DNA from 3 places in the Cobetia sp. MM1IDA2H-1 genome. Region 3 is predicted to be linked to each of the others. Evidence: predicted binding sites of a transcription regulator. Region 3 holds the regulator's gene; each other region holds the start of a gene.

Region 1 (7,043 bases), 590 kb from region 3:
GCGCCGCTCGGCAGCCCCAGCATCACGCCCAGCAGCGGTGCCATCAGCGCCAACGGCAGACCGGTCAATAGCCAGTGCCCCGCCACCTTGGCCAGCACCAGCAATGGCAACGGCTGGGGGGTCAGCAGCAGTTGCTCAAGGCTACCGTCGTCGAGGTCCTGCCGGAACAGCCCCTCAAGTGACAGCAACGTGGCCAGCAAGGCCGCCACCCACAGCAGCCCCGGCGCCAGTGTCGCCAGCAGCGCCTTGTCCGGCGAGATCCCCAGCGGAAACAGCGTGATCACCAGGGCGAAGAATACCAGCGGGTTGATCAGCTCACTGCGCCGGCGCAACGCCTGACGCAGGTCGCGTCGAAGTGTCGCCTTGAGTGCTCCACCCAACGAGCAGGCAACGGGAGACTCGGACAATGGTGTCAGAGGATCATGTCTCATGCCCAGGCGCCCTCCCTCGACTCCGCGCCAGCGCGTTGCCCAAGGCCTATTCGGCGCAATCGCGAGACATCCGAGAAGCGATGGTGGGTCGTCATCACCACGCTGCCACCCCGTTCGGCATGCGCCAGCAGCAGCGCCTCCAGCGCCTGGACGCCATCGATGTCGATGGCGGTGAAGGGCTCGTCGAGCACCCACAGTCGACGCGGTGTCAGATGCAATCGCGCCAGGGCGATGCGCCGCTGCTGACCAGCCGACAGCTGCTGGGCCGGGACATCCTCGAAGCCGGCAAGCCCCACGGCGTCCAGCGCTGCCCAGGCGAGCGAGCGTCGCTCCGCGGCGTTTCGAGAAGATGCAGCGTCACCGAGCGCCTGATACCAGGCAAGATTTTCCAATGCCGTCAGCGTGCCCTTGATGCCGGGCTGGTGACCCAGATAGAGCAGTGATCCCAGAAAATCGTCGCGCACCCGCGAGGCAGGCTGCCCCTGCCAGAGCACTTCGCCTTCGTGATCATGGAACTGCCCGGACAGAATCTTGAGCAGGGTGGTCTTGCCACTGCCATTGGGGCCTTCGATCTGCAGGATCTCGCCCGCCGCGAGGCTGAAGTCGAGCGCCTGGAACAGCCAGCGCTCATCGCGCTCACACCCAAGCGCCCGCACCGCCAGCAAGGGCGGCACGCAACGGGCTTCATCGCTGACTGGCTGGATCGACATCCCGACATCTCGCGGCTGGTCAGTCGCGGAGCGCGACATCAGAGGCTGGTCCCGAGGGATCCAATCGCGTCATTCTACGAGCTGAAGCCGGCACTGACCACCGGTCGCCCGAATGACGCGACCCGCACGCTTCGAGCCTTGCACGGGAGTCAAGTTCTCGCGCGCTCCATCAGCAAAGCATGGTGCACATTCATACGACACACCCATCGCCTGATTGGCATCGACGCCCGACTCACCCCTTGCCACCTCGCGCTGGCTTGCTATGATGCAGACACTGTATACAAAAACAGTACTCATACAGTATCGTCATCGCATGCCTGGCATTGCCCGGGCAGCAGACCGAACGGGTCGGCTCTCATCGCGTTGTCATCATGTTCGCAGAGCCTATCAGGCCGCAGATGAACTCAGCCTGACGACCTTTCACGCTGCATCGCAGGTCGGCTCCCTCTGCCGACCGCACAGCATCAGGGGATAGCTCATGTCACGTCTTCACGCTCCACACTACCTTCAGCGCCTTCACAATCTGCCGCTCAATGACGAGGCCTGGCAGGAAATCACTGCCAGCGACATGATGGATATCCCGTTGCTCGGCAACATCACCGCCGGCATGCCCATCGAAGCCATCGCCGACTGCGGCACGATCGCCGTGCCGACGCGCATGGTGCGACGCAACACCTACGCCCTGCGCGTTCGCGGCCACTCGATGATCAACTGCAACATTCATGATGGCGACATCATCATCATCGAGCGCAGTGAAAGTGCCGAGAACGGTGAGACCGCCGTGGTGATGATCAACCAGCAGGAAGTGACGCTGAAGAAGCTGTATATCGAGAAGAGCGGTGTACGCCTGCAACCGGCCAACGACAGCATGGCCCCCATCTACCTCAAGAATGCCGATATCGAAGTGCTGGGCATGGTGATGGGTGTCGTACGCGGCAACGCCGTCACTCATTGAGGGCGACGCTTTGCTAAGATGGCACGATGAGCTATCAGATACCTGCACTGGCGCCAGAGGCGCATCACGAGCACAGCATCGAGATCGAGAAGAGCCGCTTCATCGCCTGGCTGGCCCACGCTCCGACACCAGACGCCATGACGCGGCTGCTGGAACAGGCGCATCTCGCCCATCCCAATGCACGTCATCACTGCACGGCATTCATCGCGGGTGCGCCGAATGAGCAGAATGCCATCGGCTTCTCCGATGACGGAGAGCCGGGTGGTACCGCCGGCAGGCCGATGTATCAGGTACTGGAAGGCAGCGGCGTGGGGCAGATCGCCTGCGTGGTGATCCGCTACTTCGGCGGCATCAAGCTGGGCACCGGTGGTCTGGCTCGTGCATACAGTCGTGCCGTGCTCGACGCCCTCGAGCGACTGCCCACCACCACCTTCACGCCGCGTACACCCAGACGCCTCAAGGTCGGATTCGCTCATGAGGCCGACGTGCGTCACTGGCTGAGCGGCTACGATGTACCGGTGGATGCCAGCGACTATGCCGCCGATGGCGTGGTGTTGACGGCGGGCTGGCCGCAAGGCGGCGCTCAGCCGCCGCTGGAAGAGCTGCATGCGCGCCTCAAGGGCGCACTGGAAGTGCTCGAAGACCAAGGCTGAGCGTTTCCGGCCACTGGCTCCTCCCCCAGTAACCTCTGCTTCCCGATAGCACAAACGCCACCGCCGCTCCTCTCAGAGCGGCGGTGGCGTTTTCATTCATCATGCTCAACCAATGTGACTCAGCTACGGCAGATACACCGGGTCAGAGAGAATCTACGTAGTTGGCGATGCCTGTCCTGGCCTCTGACAGAGCTCCCACCTTTGGCTCATCGCCCATGTTGAGGCCTTCAGCGTATACGAAGTGCTGATCCGTGATGCCCATCAGCCCGAGCATGGATGTGAGATGCGGCGTCTGGGAATCCAGGTCACTGCCTGCATACATCCCGCCACGTGCTGCCAGCACCAGTGCCTGCTTGCCTTCCAGCAGACCTACCGGCCCCTTCTCGGTGTAGCGGAAGGTCTCGCCGGCACGCAGCACCCGGTCAAACCACGCCTTCATCTGCGTCGGCAGGCCCAGATTGTAGAGCGGTGCCGCGATGACCAGCAGGTCTGCCGCTCTCAGCTCGGCCAGGAAACCATCGGACAGCTCGGCGAGCTTGCGTTGCTCAGCGCTTCGCTCATCCGCCGGCGTCATCCATGCCTGCATCTCGGCGGCGCCCAGGTGCGGAAGGTCGCGCTCGACCAGATCATGATGCGTCAACTGATGCTCGTGACCGGACGCCTGCAAGGCATCCACGAACGCGGAAGCCAGTTCACGAGAGTTGCCTTTTTCTCCGAACAGGGAAGATGAGACCAGCAGAACATTGAGCGGTGTGGCAGACATGGCAGGTTCTCCGCAGACAGAAAGGACGATTTCCCATCACGAGCCAGGCTTGGCATCCGTTGCCCGTGATGGAGAGCTGCCCGCCATGATAGATGAACTCCGTGGCACAAAAAGCGATAAAGATCGCACCAACCATTCGAAAAAATCGACGAAAAGACGTCATGTCAGGGGAGGTATGCCTCTCCACAGCCACTCAGATCTCGAGACTCTCCCCCTTTTCGCGTCAGAGTCAGCTCGGAGGTCAGCGGATACGGGGTACCTTGCATGGTGTCGAAGCAGGCACCCGGCGTCAGGCTCAGTTTCAGCCACCCCCTGCCGGCTGAAGCGCGCGGCAAGCGCGCCGACAGCACCTTGCCATGCTTGCCGTCGTCATTGACCCGATAGGGTAACGTCAACTGACTGAGCGACGATGACTCCTGCTCCTGCTTGCCGCTCTCGTTCCCGGCAACGCCAGAGCTACCGTCATCGGTGCCTGTAGCGTCCTGCGACGCCCGCGCCTTGCCTTGCACGGCACCCAACAGGTCGGGCGATGCCGTCACCGTCATCCGGTTATGCGCTCGATCCAGACTGATACGCCACTCAGGCTCGTGACCCTGTGCCACCAGCAGCGGCTGGTCATCGGGGATCTGGATGGTGCGCTGATCATCCTGAACGCACTCAAGATTGCCGCGCGCATTGTGCAGCGTGGCTTCCCGCCCCTTGAACCAGACTTCCAGTTCACGGGCTCCCCCCTCGGCCTGTTGACGCTGCCGCTCGGAGACCGGGGCGTCATTGGCCCGATAACGGGCGCCGGAAGCACTCACCACATGCCCCAGGGCGTAGGCGTGCTGACGCGACCATAGCCGCAGCCAGCCTTCAGCAGTCGCCTCCTGAGGGGTGTCCGTCGCCACAGAGACGGGAGGCCTGCCCCTCGCGTCCTGTTCATCACTGAAGGCCATCAACAGATCCTGCGCCGGCGTACAGCGCCAGACCTGATACTCGCTGGCCCCCCGAGGCGGCAGGAAGGTCGCGGGCAATGTCACCGCCGGCGCCTGACCCAGCGACTCGGCACTGGGTACCCTGGGCTTGACTGGTTTCGTGGCAGGACGCACTTCAGGAATCTTCAGCGGTGCCGGCATCACCTGCGCACTCGGCGCATCACGCGATTCATCCGACAGCATGGAGCAGCCACTCAGCAGCGCCATCATCGACACGCACAGGAGATTGGCCGAGGCGCCTGTCGAGATACCTGTCGCAGTGCATGTCGAGATAGTGGCCACCTGACGCCCGCCACGCCAAGGCGAGACATCTGGCGCCGAACAGGCAGCAGCCCTCGTATGATCCGGGCGCGAATGAAACGGAAACATGAAAAGCCCTCCCTGGGCATGCCTGACGACAGAACGTAACGCACCGCACTCCGGTAGAGGCGGCGACACAGCGTGATTTCAAGGCGTAGAGAGCAACGCCATCCTGGCGCATGAAGAAAGTCTATCAAGCGCAGCCAGCCTTGTGGGCCTCGATTCACGGCAATTCCCATGAGGTGCCGTCATCGTGAAGACACTGGCACTGCCTGCATGAGATGCCTCCCTCTGCGATGGCCATGTCGAGATCCATCAGGCTCAGGGGGAATGCCCAACGGAGCTCCTTGACGCTTCCTCGCGCAGCAGCGATTGACCTGCGCTGCACTTCACCCAAGAATTGAATGAAAATGAACTGTTCACTCATCCAAATGAGCAAAACTCATCATGCTCGAACTACGCCATCTCCGCACGCTGCTGGCACTGCGTGATGCCGGCTCGCTGGTCGAGGCTGCCGAGCGCATCCACCTCACCCAGTCCGCCCTCTCACATCAACTGAAGGACCTGGAAGAGCGCCTGGGCACGCCGCTGTTCATTCGCAAGACGCGCCCGGTCGAGTTCACCCGTGCAGGGCAACGCCTGCTGTCACTGGCAGAACAGGTACTGCCGCAATTTCGCATGGCAGAGCGTGACATCGCGCGCATGGCAGGCAGTGAGCAAGGACGGCTGCATATGGCCATCGAATGCCACAGCTGCTTCCAATGGCTGATGCCGACGGTGGATCGCTTCCGGGATCACTGGCCGGAGATCGAGGTCGACATTCCTTCGGGCCATAGCTTCTCTCCCCTCCAGGCGCTGGGTCGCGAGCAGCTGGACCTGGTCATCACGGCCAATCCGGTGGAGATGACCGGTATCCAGTACCTGCCACTGTTCCGCTACGAAGTCATGCTGGCCGTGGCACGCCAGCATGCACTGGCTCTCAAGGGCCGTGTGGAACCGGAAGACCTGCGGGAAGAAGTGCTGATCATCTACCCTGTCGAGCATGACCGACTGGACGTGTTCACCCAGTTCCTCGAGCCCGCCAACATCAGCCCTCGCGAGATCCGCCATGCCGAGATGACGGTCATGATGATGCAGCTTGTCGCCAGCGGTCGCGGCGTGACGGCACTGCCCAACTGGGCATTGGCCGAATACCTGACCCGCGATTATGTTCGTGGCCTGCCTCTGGGCGACGGAATCTGGGCGACGCTCTATGCCGCGGTGCGAGAGGATCTGCTGGGCACTCCCTGGATGGATGATTTCCTGCGCACTGCCCGCGAGACCTCCTTTGAGGTGCTCAGCGGCGTGAAGCCAGCCTGAGCCAATGCCCCAAGGCATCTCCGGACAACCACTTGAACGACAAGAGCCCCGTCCCACTGCGCTTCTCGTGCAATGGGACGGGGCTCTTGTTCATGGCATGCCTCTGCGGGGCGTACCAGGTCACCGATACTGCATTTTTTTCACGCACACAAACAGAAGCGCCCCAGCATGAGCTGGGGCGCTTCTAGACATCTATCATCTCACACGGAACGGATTCCGCAGCGAGTGATGATCAGTCGATAGCCTTGACGTTGGCTGCCTGCAGGCCTTTCTGGCCCTGAGTCACGTCGAAGGAGACCTGCTGGCCGTCCTGCAGGGTCTTGAAGCCTTCTGCCTGGACTTCGGAGAAGTGAACGAACAGATCGTCACCGCCGTCAGCCGGAGCAATGAAACCAAAACCTTTCGCGTCGTTGAACCACTTAACTGTACCAGTTGCCATGAGAAATTCCTCTCTGATTAGCATGTTTGAAATAACGGGCATTACCCGAAGAGCGTGGGCAAAGCAAAACCATGCATCAAATCAGCGAGGCATTTCGGGGCGCTCAAGGCGTTTTACCGAGCAGCACAGGCGACTGAGTGGTGCGTCTTGCTATCCAACAGGGGTTACCTTGCACCTTAAGCCATGATCCCGTCAAGCCTTTTCGGTAATGATGTCATCTATCATGAAGGCGCTGCCAGGCAAGCCAGGTGGTATAGCCCCCTGCAGGCAGCTGAAGATTGGGCGCGTCCGTGCCCAGCAGCAGTGACTCTCCGGTGAGCTGGACTCGCCGCGCCAGCGTCACGCCACTCCAGTCCGCGATGCTCGCGACGTCTACCTGATGACGGACCTCCTGACGCCGCTCATCCCAGCACCAGCGCCCACAATAGGCAAAGCCCTGCCGAAAGGCCGCCATCA
Region 2 (7,043 bases), 900 kb from region 3:
AGCAGGGCTCCGGGCTTCAGCAACGCCAGGGCCTGCTCGTCGATCAGATGGTGTGTCTCAGGCGTCAGTGGGCAGTGCAGGCTGATGACGTCCGCTTCAGGCAGGAGGTGTTTCAGGCTCGGTCGTTGAGACGTCGACTCACTGCCCGGGCGCGCGGCGAAGGTGACGCGCATGTCGAACGCCTCTGCCAACCTGCCCACGGCAGTCCCCAGCTCTCCCTTGCCGACGATCACCAGATGCTTGCCGGCCAGTTGCAGGGTGGGGCGGCCCATCAGGCAGAAGGTATTGCTGCGCTGCCATTCACCGCTCGCGACATCTCCCTGGTAGCCAGGCAGTTGTCCGGCCAGTGCCAGCATCAACATCCAGGTGTGCTGTGCGACAGAGGCGGTGCCATAGGCCGCGACGTTCATGACGCGTATGCCTTGCGCCCTTGCCGCTTCCATGTCGATGTTGTTGGTGCCGGTGGCCATGACGGCGATCAGCTTCAATGCCGGCAGGGCCTCCAGATGCTGCGCCTCCAGGCGTACCTTGTTGACCAGCACGATCTCGGCACCCTCCAGACGCTCCACGACCTGCTCGGGCAACGTGGCATCATGGCAGACCAGCCCATTGACCCGGTCCTTCAGGCGGCTGAAGTCAAGGCCGTCGCCAAGTGATGCCATGTCGAGCATCACGGCCTGCGGGCCAGCATCAGCACCAGCGGAAGCAGTAGGGGGAGTTGCAGATGCGAGTTGGAGATCAGACATCGGTGTCCTCATGACGTGAGACGGCCGGGTGGCAGTGAATGAGGCCTGACCCTGGCCGGGCATGACGGCGCATTGCCGGGAATCTATCGAGGTGTTGCCCCGCAAGGGGCCGAGCACGCTATAATGTGGCCCTTTCGCTTTGACTTGAAAGACGTTCAACTGGCCTTATTGTACGCGTTCCGAAGCTGTGCTTGAGATGTCACTCATATTGATGTCTCCGGCACGTCTGATGCAAGGGCGCCGCAAGGCATAACATTGTCATGGTCCGCGACTCGCATTCTTGCGCTCGGGACCAGTATCGTCAGGAAAAAACCATGCCGATCTATGAATACCACTGCAAGGCCTGTGGCCATCGGATGGACAAGTTGCAGAAGATCAGCGCCGCGCCGCTGACGGAGTGTCCGGAATGCAAGACGGACCAGCTGGAAAAGCTGGTATCCGCCGCCGGTTTCCGTCTGGCGGGCAGTGGCTGGTACGAAACGGATTTCAAGTCCGGCAGCAAGAAGAATCTGGCCGGAGGTAGCGATAGCTCGTCCTGATGTCTCCCGTCATCAGGCCAGCTGTCATGCCTGCCATCCATGTGCTAGGTCATGCATGAGTGGCAGGCATCTCCAGCGTCAGGCCCTCTGAGACAGACGCGCACCAGTGCGTCGATCACGAATTTGAGCAACAAGGAATCAACATGCGCAGCCACTATTGCGGCAAACTGAACGAGACCCTGATCGATCAGGATGTCACTCTGTGCGGGTGGGTGCACCGCCGTCGCGACCACGGTGGCGTCATCTTCCTCGACATGCGCGACCGTGACGGTATCGCCCAGATCGTCGTCGATCCGGACACCGTCGATGCCTTCGCCACTGCCGACAAGGCGCGCAGCGAGTACGTCCTGCGCATCAAGGGCCGTATTCGCATGCGCCCGGAAGGCACCCAGAACCCGAACATGCCGACAGGCATGATCGAAGTGCTGGCCAAGGATGTCGAAGTGCTCAACACCGCACAGACGCCGCCGTTCCAGCTGGACGACCACAACAAGGTCGGTGAGGAAGTTCGCCTCAAGTATCGTTATGTCGACCTGCGTCGTCCGGACATGATCGACAAGCTGCGCCTGCGTTCACGCATCACCCACAGCGTGCGTGCCCAGCTGGAAGCCCTGGGCTTCCTCGACATCGAAACCCCGATTCTCACGCGTGCCACGCCGGAAGGGGCACGTGACTATCTGGTGCCGAGCCGCACCTATGCCGGCAGCTTCTTCGCGCTGCCGCAGTCTCCGCAGCTGTTCAAGCAGCTGTTGATGGTCGCCGGTGTCGATCGTTACTACCAGATCGCCAAGTGCTTCCGTGACGAGGATCTGCGCGCCGATCGTCAGCCGGAATTCACCCAGATCGACCTCGAGGCCAGCTTCGTCGACGAGAAGGACATCATGGGCATGACCGAGACCATGATCCGTGGTCTCTACAAGGAAGTGCTGGATGTCGAGCTGGGCGACTTCCCGACCATGCCGTATTCCGAAGCCATGCAGCGCTTCGGTTCCGACAAGCCGGACCTGCGCATCCCGCTGGAGCTGGTCGATGTCGATGACCTGATGAGCGGTGTGGACTTCAAGGTCTTCTCCGGCCCGGCCAAGGATGACAAGGGCCGTGTCGCCGCGCTGCGTGTGCCGGGCGGTGCCAGCCTGTCACGCAAGGAAATCGACGCCTACACCAAGTTCGTCGGCATCTACGGTGCCAAGGGCCTGGCGTGGATCAAGGTCAACGAGCGTGCCAAGGGCATCGAGGGTCTGCAGTCGCCGATCGTCAAGTTCATGGAAGACGTCGTGGATGACGTGCTGGACCGCTGTGGCGCCGTCGATGGCGACATCGTGTTCTTCGGTGCCGACAAGTCCAACATCGTGGCCGAGGCCATCGGTGCGCTGCGCGTCAAGCTGGGCGAAGACCTCAACCTCTACACCCGCGAATGGGCACCGCTGTGGGTCGTCGACTTCCCGATGTTCGAAGCCGATGCCAATGGCCGCCTGAGCGCGCTGCACCACCCGTTCACCGCGCCGTCCTGCACCCCGGAAGAACTCAAGGCCGATCCGGAAGCGGCACTGTCTCGCGCCTATGACATGGTCATCAACGGCACTGAGCTGGGTGGCGGTTCCATCCGTATCCACGACCAGGCCATGCAGCGTACCGTGTTTGAAGTGCTGGGCATCGGCGAGGAGGAAGCGGAAGAGAAGTTCGGCTTCCTGCTCGACGCGCTCAAGTTCGGCGCGCCGCCCCATGGTGGTCTGGCCTTCGGTCTCGACCGTCTGGTCATGCTGATGACCGGCGCCAAGACCATTCGTGAAGTCATCGCCTTCCCGAAGACCCAGAGCGCTGGCTGCATGATGACCGATGCCCCGGGGGAAGTCAGCGGTGAGCAGCTCAAGGAGCTGAACATCCGTCTGCGTCAGAAGGTCAAGGTTGAAGAGGAAGGCGGTCAGGCCTGATCCAGGCGAATGACCCCGGGGTGATCAACCTCTCCTGACAGGCGCCATCAGCGCCCGGGAGAGGGGGAGTCCCGCGCAAGCGGGCAAGTGACCCCCGGCAAGGCGGTGTGAGACTGTTACCTGCAGATGATGCAGGCAATGACAGTGTCGCACCGCCTTTTTTGTGGCATTGTGGCTGGTTATATACACAGTAAGCACGAAAGACGACAGGGATGGAGAGGCAATGAGTGTGAGACGTGAGGCGGTGGCATGATCATTCTTGGCATTGATCCGGGGTCACGCCTGACCGGTTACGGCGTACTGGACGTCTCGGCGGCTCAGCCCCGCTATGTGGACAGTGGCTGCATCCGCATGTCCCAGGTCAGCCTCGACCAGCGGTTGGCGCAGATCTACGCCGGTATCAGTGAAGTGATTGCCATGCATCGCCCGGCGGAGTTCGCCATCGAGCAGGTCTTCATGTCCAAGAATGCCGACTCCGCGCTCAAGCTCGGTCAGGCACGTGGGGCAGCCATCGTGTGTGCGGCGAACCACGGCCTGCCGGTATCAGAGTATGGGCCGCGACAGATCAAGCAGGCTGTCACGGGGTCCGGTGCAGCAGACAAGGCCCAGGTCCAGCATATGGTGACCCATACGCTCAAGCTGTCTGCAACGCCTCAGGCGGATGCCGCGGATGCTCTGGCCATCGCGCTGACACATTGCTTTGCACGCATGCGACTGACCCCGAGCAGCGCGCAGCTGGAGGCATTGGGTCTGGGGGCAGGTGCAGGGCGCAAGAGTACCCGCGCACGACGCAGCAGTAGCTGGCGTGACTTTGAGCCGGGCAAATGAGGTGTCTGCCGGTCACTTAGGGGGCTGGTCAGGGTCTGAAGAGTGTCTGGTCAGGGGCTGAAGAGAGTGGGGAGCAGACTCCGGCGTGTGCCGAAGACGGCCTCTACAGGCGAGAAGTGACAAGCCCGCTTGCGCCAGATACGCTATCGTTATCAATAAATTCCAATTTTTCAGTCACTTGTAGGCTTGTTTTCACGATGTCAGGCAGCATCTTGCGTTCTGCTGGCATCCGCATGCTGCCTGCATCTGGCCTCATGGCAACAAGTGACTGTCAGATTCATGCGACAAAATCGTCGTGACACTCGGACATGCCGCCTGCACGTTATCTTTGGTAGGCTTGCCCGCATCGCAACAACCCGTGCCGCCTGACACCTGATGTGATGAGCAGGCGGCACTGAAGACTCAAGGACAGCCCGAAACATGATTGGACGTCTGACTGGGCGTTTGCTCGAAAAGCAGCCGCCTCATCTGGTACTCGATGTACAAGGTGTGGGCTATGAACTTGAAGCCTCCATGAATACCTTGCTGGGTCTGCCGGCTGTCGGGGAGGACTGTCAGCTGTTCACCCACCTGGTCGTGCGTGAAGACGCCCAGTTGCTCTATGGCTTCGGCAAGGAGCCGGAGCGTCGTCTGTTCCGGGAATTGATCAAGATTTCCGGGGTCGGGCCGCGCCTGGCGCTGGCGATTCTCTCGGGAATGGAGCAGGCCGATTTCATTCGCTGCGTGCACGACGAAGACAGTCGGGCACTGACTCGCTTGCCCGGCGTCGGCAAGAAGACGGCGGACCGCCTGATCATCGAGATGCGCGACCGGCTCAAGCATTGGACGATTCCGCAGGACGATGGTCTGTCGGAAATGGCGCGCGCTTCGCAGCCACAGCCGCCGGTTACCCATCCCCTGGCCGACGCCGAAGCCGCTCTGGTCGCGCTGGGCTACAAGCCGGTCGAGGCGGCCAAGATGCTCTCGGGACTCGAGACAGGTGCCTCCACGGAAGCCCTCATCAAGGCGGCGTTGGCCCGCAAGATGGCCAGCTAGCGCACGTGTCTCGTGCCTGATAGCGTGAATGACAGAATAGGCACGATCTGATTGGATTTATTGACTAGGGAATGGCCGGCGACTGGGGTAGAAAGTGCGCGCTTGATTGCATTGGCGCAAGATCATTTCACTGCCTCGGTCTCACCGCCTCTCGCCACATGATTCATGTCTGCAGCATGAGTCATCAGGAGTTGAGCAAGCATCATGATGGAGTCGGATCGACTGATCTCCGCGGCCACGCATGATCCGGAAGAACGGATCGATCGCGCCAATCGGCCGCGAACGCTGAATGAGTATATCGGTCAGCCGATCGTGCGCGAGCAGATGGAAATCTTCATCAGTGCCGCTCGCGGTCGTGGCGATAGCCTGGATCACACCCTGGTATTCGGGCCCCCGGGACTTGGCAAGACCACTCTCGCACACATCATTGCCAGTGAGATGAGCGTGGACATCAAGTCGACGTCCGGACCGGTTCTGGAGCGGGCAGGTGACCTGGCCGCCATGCTGACGAATCTCCAGGAAGGCGATGTACTGTTCATCGACGAGATCCATCGCCTGTCACCGGCGGTCGAGGAAGTGCTGTATCCGGCGATGGAGGATTATCAGCTGGATATCATGATCGGTGAGGGCCCGGCTGCCCGCTCGATCAAGCTGGAACTGCCACGATTCACTCTGGTGGGGGCGACGACCCGGGCTGGTCTGTTGACCGCGCCCCTGCGAGATCGCTTCGGAATCGTTCAGCGCCTCGAGTTCTACGATATCGAGTCGCTGACCGGTATCGTCTCGCGCAGTGCGAAGCTGTCAGGCATGGAAGTGGAGATGGATGGCGCGCGCGAGATCGCACGACGCTCGCGAGGGACGCCGCGTATCGCCAATCGGCTGCTGCGGCGGGTGCGTGACTTTACCGAGGTGCGCGGCGATGGCCGTCTGACGCTGGATGTCGCGGACAAGGCGCTCAACATGCTCAATGTGGATAGCCACGGGCTGGATCATATGGATCGCCGGTTGCTGCTGTCGATGATCGAGAAGTTCGATGGCGGGCCCGTCGGTGTGGATTCGCTGGCGGCCGCCATCGGCGAGGAGCGCGATACCATCGAAGATGTGCTGGAGCCCTATCTGATTCAGCAGGGCTTCATGATGCGAACGGCGCGTGGGCGCGTGGTGACCAGTTCCGCCTATCAGCATTTCGGCATCACACCGCGTGAGACCCAGGCGCGTCTGACGCCGGGTGGGCAGGAGGACGCATGACGTCGTCTCTTCAGACATCCAGACCCGGCGAGGAAACGTTGACTGAGCAGACGGGCGATTTTCATCATGCGGTGCGGGTCTATATCGAGGATACCGATGCGGGTGGCATCGTCTATTACGTCAACTACCTGCGCTTCATGGAGCGCGCACGCAGTGAATGGCTGCGCGCACGTGGCTATTCCCAGCAGACACTTCTGGAGCGCGGTATCCAGCTTGTCGTGCACAGTGTGGCCAGTCGCTATCATCGTCCTGCGAGACTGGATGATCTGCTTCAGGTCACGGCAACGGCAGGTGAATTGCGGGGCGCGCGCCTTGTCTTTCATCAACAGGTGATGAAGGACGGGGTGATGTTGAGTGATGCCGAGGTGGTGATTGCCTGTGTCGATGCCAGCACATTGCGTCCGCGTCGATGGCCAGTGGAATTGCTGAACGCTCTTGAGGTCTGAGTCACCGATACCAGATTGACCGAGAGTCGCCGTGGTCAAGGCGTGAACGAGTGAGGCGCCGTTGCAGCCATCCTTCTGGTCGGATGTCAGGCGACGGAGTCGGACGAATGTTAAGGGTGTCGCCTCACCGGCGGCACTGACTGAACCAAGTAAAAGAGGGATTTCCGTGGAAGATTCGATGTCGATCATTTCGCTGTTCGCGAATGCCAGCCTGGTGGTGCAATCCGTCATGTTGCTGCTGTTGGCGGCTTCCATCGCCTCCTGGGTAGT
Region 3 (7,043 bases):
CACACCGAGATTCTGCAGGATGGCCAGACCCACCAGCACGATCACGACGGCACGCAGCAGCTTGCTGATCGCCGAGGCCGTGGTGGCATCCATCGCGTTGACGTTGGTGCCGGGCGGTGGCGTGGTACGCAGCGACTCGAAGCGCTTGATCATGCGAATCAACGCCCAGGCCAGCGCCAGCAGGGTGATGATCTGGCGCACCGTGCCCAGGTAGGCCTCCAGGCTGCCGGGCGCGAACTGATGGGCAAGAATGTCCAGCGCGACCAGCGACCCCATGCTGTAGAGCCACAGAGACAGCGGATGGCGCAGCCCGTGCAGCAGCGCGTCATCCCACAGGTTGCGACTCTTCTCGGCATGCACGGCCAGGCGACTGAGCAGAATGCGCTCGCTCAGATGCAGCACGACCACGGCCACCAGCACCAGGGCGAGGTTGATCCCCCAGAGTGGCAGACCGAAGGTCTGCTCCACCCAGTTGCGCAGCGGCTCGACCCAGTGATTGATCATCTCTTCGGCAGGCGCCGCCAGCTTGTCGGCAGCCGCCTCGGTGGCGGATTTCTCAGCCATGTGGAGTCCTTGGGTGACGTCTGGAGGAAAAGCCCCTCAAGGCTGGCTCATTCAGCCAAGCCCGATGGCATGGCCACCTGCTCGAGCGGCTGACTGGCCGCCAGCGCCTCGAGACGTGCATGGGTACGCCGCCAGCGAGACAGCCCCGCAAGGCCCTCGAGCGTGGGGCGGGCGCGCCCGTAGCGCAGACGCGCCTGACGCTTGCCGGCATTGCGCTGCTCATCCCCATCGAGGCTGTCGAGCACGGCACGTGCGGCGGCGGGATCATTGCACACCAGCGCCATGTCGCAGCCGGCATCCAGTGCCAGACGAGCGCGCACTTCCGGCTCGCCCTCGGCCACGGCAGCCGCCATGCCCAGGTCATCGGAGAAGATGGCACCCTTGAAACCGAACTCCTCACGCAGCAGTCCCAGCCAGCTTGGCGAGAAGCCGGCGGGGCGCGCATCGAAATCGGGGTAGATGACATGAGCCGGCATCACGCCACCCAGGCGATCCGCCAGCGCCGCGAAGGGCTTGAGATCATGCTCGCGCAGCTCGCGGAAGGAGCGGGGGTCGATCACGCGCTCGCGGTGGGTATCCGCCGCGATGCCACCGTGACCGGGATAATGCTTGCCGACCGCTGCCATGCCAGCTTCGCGCAGGCCCTCGATGAAGGCGGTACCGACGGCAATCACGTCCTCGGGAGTCGTCCCGAAACTGCGGTCGCCGATGATGGTGGAACCCGCGACATCGATATCCAATACCGGCGCGAAGGTGATGTCGCAGCCAATGGCGGCCATCTCCATGCCCAGCAACCAGCCGGCGTCACGGGCAAACCCGAGCCCTGACGACTGGGCATCATCACCGCAGCCGTCACAGTCACGTCCCAGGCAGCAATGTGCCAGGGCGCGCATCGGCGGCAGGCGGGTCACGCCTTCGCGCAGCCGTTGCACCCGTCCGCCTTCCTGATCGATGGCGATCAACAGATGTGGATTGACGCGGCGGATCTCACCGCACAGCGCCAGCACCTGCTCGGGAGAAACACAGTTGCGCGCAAACAGGATGACGCCGCCAACGGCGGGGCGTGCCAGTAGTTCACGTTCGTCAGACGTGAGGGTATGCCCCTCGACGTCGAGCATTACGGAGCCCAATGGCTGTGTCATGACATCCTTCCTGTCCATGGCCTGCTGGCCGTGTCATGCGCTGCAAGGCATGGCACGCACGGCAGGGTTTCATGTCGTTACGGGGCTCGGCAGCCTGGAAGACAAGCCTCAGGACAGGCGGCCGGCGCGAGGAAAGGCGCAATTCTAGCCGACTGAGCGCGACTCGAACAGTCGCGAGCACCAGCCGCCAGGCAACGCAGCGTCAGGCGTGCAACAGCACTGGCGTTCCGGCCGGCGCATGCCGGTAAAGGCACAGCAGATCCTCATCGCGCAGACGAATGCACCCATGGGAGGCCGGGGTGCCCATCGGCTCGCTGGTCGGCGTGCCATGGAAGTAGATGTAGCGCCGCAGGCTGTCGACGCGCTGTCCCGCCGCGTTGCGGCCACGGTTGATACCGGGCTCGCGACCGCTGAGCCACAGGATACGCGTCAGGATCCAGTCGCGTTCGGGGTGCTCGGCGGCCAGTCGAGGCGTGAACACCTCTCCCGTGAAGCGCCGCCCACGATAGACGGCACCACGCGGATTGCCCTCCCCGATCGCGGCGCGAACCACATGCCAGCCGGTCGGCGTGCAACCGCTGCCATCGAGCTCGCCGATACCGTTGAGGCCGCTGGAGATCGCACAGGCATGCACCAGCGTGTCAGGGTCAGCCGCGGGGGGCGGCGCATCACGACTGCCACTGGGCGCGTCATTGCGTATCTCAAGACGCTGGCGGGTGAGATCCACCGCCACCCAGCAAGCCATCAGCTGGCCGCCTGGGTGACCGCTTCACCATCTCCGAGCGAGGCCGGCAGCGGAGCCGCCATCGCCGCCACCACCACCGGACGCATGTGCTGGATCAGCTCGCGCACACTGGTGTGATGGCCGTATTCGGCCTCTTCGATATCGCGCAGTGCGTCCAGTCCCGAGAAGGTGAAGATCACGCTGCCGAGCATGAAGTGCAGACGCCAGAAGCGCTCGTTGTCTGGCAGGTCCGGCGTCGCAAGCTTCAGGAGCTCGGCGAAGCGGCTGAAGACCGTGCCGTAATGCTCGCGGATGTAGCGACGCATGTGGCCCTGCCCCTGGGTATAGGCAAGCCCGAGCAGGCGCATGAAGGTACGCAGGCTGTTGCGCTCGGCCGGCACCTCCAGCACCGTGCGCGCCATCACTTCCAGCAGCGTTTCCAGCGGCACCTGACGACCGGCATGCTGCTGCTCGACACTGTCGAGTGCCGCATGGAAACGCTCGCTGAAGGGGTCGAGATAGCGGGCGAACACTGCCTGGATCAATGACTTCTTTGAGCCGAAGTGATAATTGACCGCCGCCAGGTTGACCTTGGCCTTGCTGGTGATATTGCGCAGCGAGGTTTCGGCGAAGCCTCGCTCGGCGAACAGGACCTCGGCGGTATCGAGGATACGGGTAACGGTATCGGTCTGGGCCATGGGCGGATGCCTTGTCAGGTGATCAGTCACGAGGGGGCACGGGAGTTCTTGTCCCCCCGGACAACGGCAAGGCCGTGGCCCGGGGGGCGACTCTTCTCATGCAGGTCAATCAAACGACATGTCGGTCTTCACGCACCGCGTGTCAGGCAGCGACTCCGAGGCGGAGGCTGCCACGAGCCGTGTCCCGAGCACAGGACACACAGGGCCTGTGTACCGGTAGCGGGATGCGCCCGACGAACATTCGTTTGAAACAAGATAATTCTAGCTGTCCATGCCATGACTGGCAATTGCTGGTTGTTTCAAACACTCGACAGCCAAGACCGGCAGGACGCGCATTCACGCGGGACATTCGGGGACGGGATGGTCATGGGGCGTCCCGGACACCCGCTGTCTCGCGTCAGCATGTCGATGTCGACGAAGATGCCGGCAACGTTGCTGCCAAAGCACCCACGATGCCTTGCATGACCGCCATGACTGGATACAATGACAGTTGTATGGATGCACACCCCGTGCCGTCAGCTCAGATGCCGCCCAGGCCAAAGGCAATGCCCATGACTCAGCCGCTTACTCCGCGCCAGCAGGATGTCTTCGACTTCATCATCAAGACCATCAAGTCCTCAGGCTATCCGCCAACGCGTGCCGAAATCGCCCAGGCACTGGGCTTTCGCTCACCGAATGCCGCGGAAGAGCATCTGCGTGCCCTGAAGCGCAAGGGAGCCATCGAGATGGTGCCGGGCACCTCGCGGGGCATCCGCGTGCCGTCTCTGGCCGAGGCGGAAGAGGATAGCGAGCAGGGCCTGCCGGTCATCGGGGAAGTGGCCGCTGGCAGCCCTATCCTGGCCAGCCAGCATATCGATCGCCATTGCCCACTGCCCAGTGACTACTTCTCGCCTGCCGCCGACTATCTGCTGCGCGTGCGCGGGGTCTCGATGAAGGATGTCGGCATTCTGGAAGGTGACCTGCTGGCCGTGCACCGCACGAGCAGCGTGCGTGACGGACAGATCGTGGTGGCGCGTCTGGGGGATGAAGTGACGGTGAAGCGCTTCCGTCGCGATGGCCATTACGTATGGCTGGAAGCCGAGAACGAGGACTTCGCGCCCATCAAGGTGGATCTGCGCACGGACAGCCTGGAAATCGAGGGCCTCGGCGTGGGCGTGATCCGCGATGGCGGCCTGCACTGATCTTAAGGCTCGCAGGCAGTCTGTCCTCACAGCGCTGACGCGCAGATGACGATTGTCGCCATCAGGGCATCCACAAAAAAACCCGCCGATTGGCGGGTTTTTTTGTGGATGGCAGACATGCGGGAAGTGCTCAGTGCACCATGCCTTCCGACTGCTCGTCTTCATCATCCTCGCCATCCCACAGGCGGGTGCGGGTGATGGCGTGGTCGATCATCTCACGCGCGACCTCGAAGCGATTGTCACGCAGCAGATCGGCAGCTTCATCGGAGATGCGGATACTGAGAAGTGGCTCACCTTCACTCTCGGCGGCACGCAGGATCACTTCCCCATCTTCCATTTGCACGATTTCAAGTACGGCGGGATCGGACACGTCATTCCTCCTGCACGGCATCCTGAGGATACCGGCGTCGTTGTGATCGTCAGCTTGACGGCGGGCAGGCCCTGCGACTTGCAGTCACTGGCGACAATGCAGAAAAAAGTACGACCACAGCCAGAGCCATGGTCGTACCGGAGAATGCAGGGCTTGCCACAATGCCGCCAGTCTAGCACCCGTCATGCCAGGGCGTCACCTGAATGACAGGTGCGTGACATGCCAGCGCCTTCGGGTCAGGCAAGGCGCGACGCTACCACTCCACATTCGACTCGCGAAGGTGTGACAGCAACGCCTTCATGGCGCTGACTGCCGTGGCGAGACGCTCTGCCAGAGGCGCATTGGCCGCCGCGGCGATGATGAGACCATCGCCACGCGCCTGGCCTTCCTCACGCCGGGCAGCACCGCCCTCTTCATGCAGACGCGTGATATCGGCCACCAGCTGGCTCAACCAACTGTCCGGCTGCGCCTGCAGGCTTCGCAACTGCTCGATTTCCGCCACGGGAGTCGGCGGTGTGGCCAGCCGCTCGCGCCAGCTGCCCTCAGGCCAGCGTGCCGACGCGGCGCACTCCTCGATCAACGAGGCCAATGCCAGCTCCATCAACGCCAGCGCCCCTTCCTCACCGGCCATGCGCCGTGCGACGGCATGCTCATCACGCGTCGCGACGGCCGCCTGCTCCAGCAGCAACTCGGCCTGATACAGCAGTTGATTGGTGCGGCCACGCTGGCTCATCAGCTCTTGGCTCCCTTGCGCTTGTCCTCGACGACCCAACGGCCGTTGTCGAAGGTCGCCTTCCACCCCGTCGCCTTGCCATCTTCGTCCGTCATCACGAACTGCTCCTTGGCCTTGCGCGAGAAACGAATCTGCGTCGGGCGGCCATCGGGGTCTTTCTCCGGCGCCTTGAGGATGAAGTGATACTTCTCCGGCAGCTCGTCGGCATGCGCCTTGAGCTCGCTGACCAGCGGCGGACGCGTCTCGCGATTCTTGGGGAACTGACTGGCGGCAAGGAACAGGCCACTGGCGCCATCACGCAGCACGTAGTGATCCTCGACCTTCACGCAGGCAAGTTCCGGCATGGGGATCGGGTCCATCTTCGGCGGCGCGACCTCCCCGGACTTGAGCAGCTTGCGGGTGTTCTTGCAATCCTCGTTGGTGCAGCCGAAGTACTTGCCGAAACGCCCGGTCTTGAGCTGCATGTCGGCACCGCACTTGTCGCACTCGATGACCGGCCCATCGTAGCCCTTGATGCGGAACTGACCCTGCTCGACTTCATGTCCCACGCAGTCCGGGCTGTTGCCGCAGACGTGCAGCTTGCGCTGCTCGTCGATCAGATAGCTGTCCATGGCCGTGGCGCAGATCGGGCAACGGCGCTTGGCACGCAGTGCATCGGTCTCGGCATTCTCATCCGCGTCAGCGGCGACCGCCTCATCCCCCGGCAACAGGTCGATGGTGGTCTTGCAGCGCTCCTTGGGCGGAAGGTTGTAACCGGAGCACCCCAGGAAGACGCCGGTGGAGGCGGTACGGATCTGCATCTCGCGACCACAGGTCGGGCAGGCGATATCGGTCGGCACCGGCTGATTCGGGCGCATGCCCTCTTCTGACTGGGCGTGATCCAGCTCGGCCTTGAACTCGGCGTAGAAGGCATCCAGCAGCTCGCGCCAGTTGCGCTGACCATTGGCCACCTCATCGAGGTAGTCTTCCATGCGCGCGGTGAAGCCGAAGTCCATCAGGTCCTTGAAGGATTCACTGAGACGATCAGTGACGATGTCACCCAGCTTCTCGGCGTAGAAACGCCGATTTTCCAGCGCCACGTAACCACGATCCTGAATGGTCGAGATGATGGCCGCATAGGTCGAAGGACGGCCGATGCCGCGCTTCTCCAGCTCCTTGACCAGACTGGCTTCGGTGTAACGCGCCGTCGGCTTGGTGAAGTGCTGCTGCGGGTCCAGCTCGACCAGCTCCAGCACCTCGCCGATGGCCAGGTCCGGCAGTGACTGGTCCTCTTCCTTCTTGCCCGCCGGCTTCATCACGCGGGTATAACCGTCAAACTTGAGCACCCGGCCCTTGGCGCGCAGCTCGTAGCCATCGACCTCGATGGTCAGGGTCGAGGACAGATACTCTGCCGGCACCATCTGGCAGGCGACGAACTGACGCCAGATCAGCTCATACAGACGCTCCGCGTCACGCTCCATGCCGGTGAGGTCCGTCGCGCGACGCGCCACCTCGGAGGGACGGATCGCTTCGTGAGCTTCCTGAGCGCCTTCCTTGCTGGAGTAGACGTTGGCGGCCTGCGGCAGATAGTTGTCGCCGAATTCCTCAGCGATGAAGTCCCGCGCGGTGGCCACCGCGTCCGCCGACAGATT

Evidence for each region. The regulator LexA, encoded in region 3, represses DNA repair genes until DNA is damaged. The targets are predictions, from matches to a motif close to TACTGTNTANNTANACAGTA.
Region 1: BOH68_RS01785 (LexA family protein) is a predicted target of LexA. The motif match lies at 1,414-1,433, and genes of this name have one in related genera.
Region 2: ruvC (crossover junction endodeoxyribonuclease RuvC) is a predicted target of LexA. The motif match lies at 3,390-3,409, and genes of this name have one in related genera.

The regions. Positions count from the first base shown of each region.
Region 1 covers NZ_CM133225.1:378,769-385,811, reverse strand. The annotation lists gene ccmB (heme exporter protein CcmB) at 1-431, opposite strand, end outside; gene ccmA (cytochrome c biogenesis heme-transporting ATPase CcmA) at 428-1,141, opposite strand; gene BOH68_RS01785 (LexA family protein) at 1,620-2,096, shown strand; gene BOH68_RS01780 (IMPACT family protein) at 2,123-2,749, shown strand; gene BOH68_RS01775 (FMN-dependent NADH-azoreductase) at 2,892-3,512, opposite strand; gene BOH68_RS01770 (MliC family protein) at 3,677-4,699, opposite strand; gene BOH68_RS01765 (LysR family transcriptional regulator) at 5,237-6,148, shown strand; gene BOH68_RS01760 (cold-shock protein) at 6,381-6,587, opposite strand; gene BOH68_RS01755 (lipocalin-like domain-containing protein) at 6,802-7,043, opposite strand, start outside.
Region 2 covers NZ_CM133225.1:1,872,468-1,879,510, forward strand. The annotation lists gene BOH68_RS08000 (D-2-hydroxyacid dehydrogenase) at 1-671, opposite strand, end outside; gene BOH68_RS08005 (FmdB family zinc ribbon protein) at 1,061-1,285, shown strand; gene aspS (aspartate--tRNA ligase) at 1,429-3,216, shown strand; gene ruvC (crossover junction endodeoxyribonuclease RuvC) at 3,466-4,044, shown strand; gene ruvA (Holliday junction branch migration protein RuvA) at 4,465-5,079, shown strand; gene ruvB (Holliday junction branch migration DNA helicase RuvB) at 5,284-6,327, shown strand; gene ybgC (tol-pal system-associated acyl-CoA thioesterase) at 6,324-6,773, shown strand; gene tolQ (protein TolQ) at 6,952-7,043, shown strand, end outside.
Region 3 covers NZ_CM133225.1:970,364-977,406, reverse strand. The annotation lists gene BOH68_RS04205 (mechanosensitive ion channel family protein) at 1-564, opposite strand, end outside; gene nagZ (beta-N-acetylhexosaminidase) at 612-1,706, opposite strand; gene BOH68_RS04195 (L,D-transpeptidase) at 1,909-2,451, opposite strand; gene BOH68_RS04190 (TetR/AcrR family transcriptional regulator) at 2,451-3,128, opposite strand; gene lexA (transcriptional repressor LexA) at 3,680-4,309, shown strand; gene BOH68_RS04180 (hypothetical protein) at 4,440-4,679, opposite strand; gene BOH68_RS04175 (DUF6586 family protein) at 4,933-5,412, opposite strand; gene topA (type I DNA topoisomerase) at 5,412-7,043, opposite strand, start outside.